Regions from separate parts of the Bacillus sp. LR--39 genome, predicted to be linked through region 1. Evidence: riboswitches for the same ligand, from Rfam matches in the RefSeq annotation. Region 1 holds a riboswitch; the other holds the start of a gene.
What was found. Region 1 has a riboswitch for S-adenosylmethionine ahead of ACWHAR_RS10735 (5-methyltetrahydropteroyltriglutamate--homocysteine S-methyltransferase). Riboswitches for the same ligand answer to the same signal wherever they lie in the genome.
Positions count from the first base shown of each region.

Region 2: it holds a riboswitch for S-adenosylmethionine, as region 1 does, so the genes downstream of both, ACWHAR_RS04855 (2-hydroxyacid dehydrogenase) here and ACWHAR_RS10735 (5-methyltetrahydropteroyltriglutamate--homocysteine S-methyltransferase) in region 1, are expected to answer to the same signal.

Region 1 covers NZ_JBSIOT010000002.1:202,443-205,626, forward strand. The annotation lists gene ACWHAR_RS10730 (methyltransferase domain-containing protein) at 1-330, shown strand, start outside; gene ACWHAR_RS10735 (5-methyltetrahydropteroyltriglutamate--homocysteine S-methyltransferase) at 366-1,502, opposite strand; SAM riboswitch class I at 1,581-1,667, opposite strand; gene ACWHAR_RS10740 (LURP-one-related/scramblase family protein) at 1,751-2,227, opposite strand; gene ACWHAR_RS10745 (hypothetical protein) at 2,331-2,498, opposite strand; gene pepT (peptidase T) at 3,075-3,184, opposite strand, start outside.
Region 2 covers NZ_JBSIOT010000001.1:906,561-909,744, reverse strand. The annotation lists gene ACWHAR_RS04860 (FGGY-family carbohydrate kinase) at 1-484, opposite strand, end outside; gene ACWHAR_RS04855 (2-hydroxyacid dehydrogenase) at 477-1,493, opposite strand; SAM riboswitch class I at 1,615-1,707, opposite strand; gene ACWHAR_RS04850 (molybdopterin oxidoreductase family protein) at 1,855-3,184, shown strand, end outside.

The DNA.
Region 1 (3,184 bases):
AGACTTTTACGAAAGGGCGGCACAGTCATTAAAGCGGTGCCGCGGCGTGATTATTTGAAGGAAGTAAGGGAATTTTTCTTCGGAGACAGCCCTCGGCGGAAAGACACCGCCGATTCTGCGGCCGGACGATTCCAAGCGGGCTTTCAAACCTTTGAGCGCAAACGGCTGTGTTACACGAAGACCTTAGCGCAGCCTGACCTCGAGCGGCTTGTGAAAATGACGCCCTTAACATGGAAATGTACTGATGACAGCATCCGGCGGTTTATCAGCCGGAAAGAGGCTGCTGTCACGATAGATATCGATATTTTAATCGGGACCGATCCGCTGTAAAACGGAAAAGACACGCTGATCGCGTGTCTTTTTTTTTATTTCCAGACTTCACCGGCAATGTTGACGACATGGCGCAGTTTCGCCCATTGCTGTTCTTCTGTGATCAGGTTTCCTTCCTCAGTGGAGGCGAATCCGCATTGCGGGCTGAGGCAAAGCTGATCCAGACTGACATATTGTGAAGCTTCTTCAATCCGGCGTTTAATCGCGTCCTTGTCTTCAAGTTCGCCATGTTTCGACGTAATCAATCCAAGCACAAGCTGAAGATCAGAGCGTTTGACATAACGAAGCGGTTCAAAGCCGCCGGAGCGGGAATCATCATATTCCAGGAACAATCCGTCAAGATCAAGCCCGTCAAAAATCGTTTCAGCCGCTGCATCATAGCCGCCTTCAGCCGTCCATGTGGATTGGAAGTTGCCGCGGCAGATATGCATCGTAACCTTCAGATCGTCAGGGCGGTCCTTGATGGCGTCATTAATGGAAGCTGCAAACAGCTTGCGCAGCTCATCCGGCGTTGTGCCGAAAGCTTCAATCTGACGAAGCCCCGCTTCCGATAAGAAAACGGCCCATGCGGTGTCATCGAGCTGAAGGTAGCGGCACCCGGCGTCATAGAAAGCTTGAATCGCTTTTTTATACGCCTTTGACACATCGTGCTGAAATTGTTTGTAATCATTCTGGTAGGACGCTTTTTCCAATTTTCCGCGGAAAAACAGCATATTCGGACTGGGGATGGTCATTTTCGGAACAGCATCGCCGGCAATGCTGTGCAGGAATTTATAATCTTCGAGCATCGGATGCTGAGAAAAATCAATATCTCCCGTTACTTTAATGCCGCGCGCTTTCGTCTGTACGTTGTGAAACTGAATGCCGCTTTCAGGCGTAAATGCCTCAACCCCGTCTAAATTTTCGAGAAAATCAAAATGCCACCAGGCACGGCGGAATTCGCCGTCAGTCACGACATTGAGGCCGGTTTCTTTCTGCTTTTCCACGCTGCGGATGATTTCTCTGTTTTCGATTTCGCGCAGCTGTTCTGCTGAAATCTCACCTGCCGCTCTTTGCAGGCGGGCTTGCTTCACAGCCGCCGGCCGCAGCAGGCTTCCGACCTGATCTGCGCGAAACGGCGGGTTTTTTCTTAGAAGAGTATGCAATGGTTGTTCTGTGTTTTGCTGTGACATGAACGATTCCTTCTTTCCTGATGAAATATAAAAAAACTCTTCCCTCGGATAGGGAAGAGCTTGCGTCCGCAAATCTCAACCTTATCTTCAGGATTTAGCACCATTCTGCTGAACAGCGGTTGCCGGGTATCATAGGGCCAGTCCCTCCACCTCTCTTGATAAGGAAATATGCTATTTTTCAGAATAAACTGTAATACTCTAATCTTAGTATGTTTTCTCATATTGTCAATATATTTCGATAAATATTTTTATTTGTCACCCTCAAATAGAATCATATCTATCACGATGGCGATCGCAAGACAAAGAGCAATATCCTCTTCCTTTTCAATCTGCAAATGATAGGAATCGCCCCAGCTCATCCATGATTTGGTGACGGTCATCCGGTTTGATTTTCCGTCTGTCACTTGAAAATTCCGCCCCCACACATCGCCGGTAAGGTCCCAGCCGACCCCGGAAATTTCAAATTTCGGTTTGAAAAACGTGACTTTCTTGATGACTTGGCAGACGGGTTTGCCGCTGACGGAAATCTCGTAACGGGGAACGAGCGACATCAGTTTCTGATTGACGCTGGCGAGCGTGCGGCCGTCCAAATCAGTCAGCTTCAGTTCATCACCGAATGAAAACAGCTTTCCTTCAACATTGTAGACTTCTTTTCCGCTTTCAAGAAACACTTGAAAACGATTCTTAAACGTAAACATTCGCTCTTTGATGTAAAAATGGTACATAAAAAAACTCCTTTTTTATGTTGTACGAAAAAAGGAGGCGGTTGGTTTCATATCGGCCGGGTGCATAAAAAAAAGGCTGCCGATTTTGCGGCAGCTGTCGTTTTTATGATAGCGGCATCCGGCGTTTTTGACGGATCGCATTTAAATCAATGATGTTATTCGTGTCGGCAGCTGTCACCAGCGGGCTTGTCTTTGGCGTTTTCCGGCGGTTGTCCTTACTGAAAGAGAAAACAAGATACCCTGTCAAAGCAGCAAAAATAAGTAGCATCATTTTACATACCTCCCAAAAAAAGTTTTGGTATTATTATTGTACGAAAAAACAAACGAAAAGTATTCAAACAATTGTCACTTTTTTAAAAAATAACGTCATTTTCCGTAAAAATAACTATGGGTTGAAGAAATTTTGCTCTTGTTGTGGTTCTATAGATTGTATCGGCTGATGGATGATGATCGTTTATATAACTTTTTCACTATTTTTTGTAAGTGTCTAAATAACTATTTCAGTGTTTTCGTTTGCCTTGTGTTATTCAGTACCCTAAAAAACCTTATAATATGCAAAATAACTGCTTCTAACAGATGACTGCGAGTTGACAGCGCTTTCTTTATTTTTTTAAAGAAAACGAGATGTTATCTTAAAAAAATCGTTTGAACATTTTCCGCAGTTTTTTAAAAGGGTTTGATTTTGTCTCCAGAACACGCGGGTCTTTTAAGGTTTTTTTCAATTCTTTCGCTACAGTCCCTCTTGCCATAGTCTTCACTCCTTCTTTCCAATTCATACCTTATATACGGAAAGAAAGAAGGAAAGGTTTCATGTGAAAGAAAAAAACCAAAGCATGGGGCTTTGGTTTTAAGCGCGCTCTTCAAAGAGCCTGGCGATTTCAACAATGACGTTTACCGCCTTTTCCATATGATCGACGGAAATGTATTCATATTTTCCGTGGAAGTTTTGGCCGCCCG
Region 2 (3,184 bases), on a different contig from region 1:
TCACCCAGTCACTGATGCTTGTGATGTACTTCACTTCTTTCCATAAAGACGGCTGTCTAGCTTTTAATCCGACAAGTTTCATGGCGGAAAATAAAGCGCTCGGAAGACGTCCGGTTTGCTGATGCACTTCTTCTTTTGCCTCAATCCCGTCTTCCCATTCACGCCCTCTGTTATCAATGTTGGGCAGACCGAGAAATGCCTTTTTATCTTTATTGATCAGAACAATTCCCTGCCTCTGGCTTGTTGAGGTGATTCCGATTAATGTAATATGAGGGCTTTTGCCAATAACCTTCCTTGCCATAGCGCTGATTTGCTTCCATAACTCTTCCGGTGAGAAATATCGTCCGTCCGGATAAAGCGGATCCGTCACATATTCAATGTCTTCCCTTTCAAGCGCGGTCACATCGCCGCCGGCAGTCACGACCGCGACTCGCGCATTCCCCGTCCCGATGTCAAATACAAGGTAGCCTTTTTGTTCATCCATTACAGCCTCCTCCTTCCGGTTCAAGTTCTCTTTTGTTATAAAGTTCACGTATTGAGCAGGTTTGATCTTGTTTCCATTTGAAAAGCGCTTCATTTAAAATCTTCACATGATGATCTTCCACTTCAAATGTTGCGCCCGCTAAATGGGGAGTCGCTAACACATTCGGCAAAGAGATCAATTCATAATCAGAAGATTCAGGCGGTTCGTGATAAAACACGTCAAGGATCGCTCCCTTAATCCGCCGTTCTTTCAGCACCCGCAGCAGCTCTTCCCTGTCTGTAACCGCCGCTCTTGACGTATTGACAAAAACAGCTTCCTGTTTCATCAATTGAAAGTGCCGGGCGCCGATAAGGCCGATGGTTTCTTCTGTGCGCGGCAAGTGAACGGAAACAATATCACTTTCAGAAAATACCCGTTCAATCGTCGTTTTTTCATACTCCCGGTTTTCATGACGGACAAATGGGTCATAGTAAAGCACCTTGCAGTCAAAAGCGGCCAATAGCCGGGCGATTCTCTGTCCGACAGCTCCGAAACCGATAAGGCCGACTGTTTTCCCCGTCAGCTCATTTCCTCTGAATTTGACGTAAGCCTGCAAATATTCACCATTCCACTTCCCGTCCTTCAGCCACTGAAGGGAAGAATACGTATGACGTAAAAATGAAATCACATTTCCGATAAACATTTCAGCAACAGCCTGGGCATTGCGGGCCGGTGTAAAGAAAACGGGGATTTTTCTTTTAGTCGCCGCCGCAATATTCACATTAGACGGCGTTCCTCTGCAGACACCGATAAAAGCGGAATCGGGCAATATGTCAATAACACGCTCAGACACCTCATCAAGTTCAGTAATAAGCCCCGACGCGTTTGTCTCTTGAATCATTCGGATTAATTCATCTTCCCGATAGGCCCGGCCGTTCTTCTTCCACGGCCGGTGCACAGTCCGGCCGAACAGCTCAGTCAGCTCCTTCAGCCCCTCGTCGTGATATGGCGAGGTAATTAAAACCGTCATGGTGCAAAACATCCTTTTCACATAAATTTTTTCATAAAAAAATCTCTTTCCCCAAAGAAGGAAAGAGATTCATATACCGTCTTTATGCGCTTGAAGCGCACAAATATGTATAGATCATTCTTTCCTATCTTTCAAGCATGCGCTTGCTGGAATTGGCACAATAAATGTTGCCGAGGTTTCATAGGGCCAGTCCCTCCACCTCTCTGGATAGAAAATAAAATGATGAAATTGTCAGGCTGTTTAAAAGAATAAACTCATCATAGAAAAGTCTTTCCGTGATGTCAACACTTTTTTTCTGAATTGACGTTCGATTTTGAAATGTTATAATGCTTACAATATAAACAAAGAGGAGAAATGGGCTATGAATTCTGCTGCAACACAGCCGAACGGGGTCTTTAAGTCGGTATGCTCACTAGACTGTCCCGATCAATGCGGCTTGCTTGTGACAAAAAAAGACGGAAAAATCGTTAACATTCAGGGAGACCCCGATCACCCGGTCACATCAGGGAATATTTGCAACAAAGTCAGACACATGGCTGAGCGTATTTATGATGAGAAGCGCTTAACCGTTCCGTTAAAACGGATCGGTAAAAAAGGTGAAGCCGCGTTTGCGCCTATTTCCTGGGAGGAAGCGTTCAATACGATCAGTGCGCGCTGGAAAGAGCTTATTGCCGAAGAAGGAGCGGAAAGCATTCTTCCGTACAGCTTTTACGGCAACATGGGAAAACTGGCGGCAGAGGGAATGGACCGCCGTTTTTTCCATCGTCTCGGAGCGAGTCATCTCGAACGGACGATTTGCAGCAAAGCCGGATCTGAAGGCTATAACTATACAATGGGTGAAGGAGCGGGTACTGATCCGGAGGAGACCATACATGCAAAGCTCTTTATTTTTTGGGGGATCAATGCCGTCAGCACGAATATGCACCAAGTCATGATTGCTCAAAAAGCCCGGAAAAAAGGGGCTAAAATTGTCGTTATCGATGTACATAAGAACCAAACCGGCCGGCTTGCCGATTGGTTTATTCCCATTCGGCCCGGCACAGATGCCGCACTCGCCCTCGGTATCATGCATGTCTTATTCGACGAAAACCTTCACGATGAAGCATTTCTCACAGAATACACCGAAGGCAGTGACGAATTAAAAGCGCATGTTCAACACTATGATCCGGAAACAGTTTCTGCTATTACAGGCGTTAAAGCCGACGATATCAGACGCCTTGCGAGAATGTACGGGGAAACCTCCCCTTCCCTTATCAGGATCGGAAACGGCATTCAGCACCATGACAATGGCGGAATGATCGTCCGCACAGTTGCCTGTCTACCGGCTGTTACAGGACAGTGGCTCAACACCGGTGGAGGCGCAATCAAGCACAACAGCGCGGTATTAAACTATAACAGACAAGCGCTCCAGCGGCCTGATCTGCTTTACGGCAAAAAGCCACGATCATTTAATATGAACAGGCTCGGAAGCGTTCTGTTAGAAACAAAACCGCCCGTGCGCTCCCTGTTTATTTACGGTACGAATCCCGCAGTGGTTGCGCCGGAAGCGAATAAAGTCAGAAAAGGCCTGCTGCGTGAGGATTTATTTACAGTCGTTCACGATCTGTTTTTAACGGAAACCGCCAAATATGCGGATATCGTGCTCCCTGCTGCATCCGCTTTTGAAAACACGGATTTTTACACGTCTTACT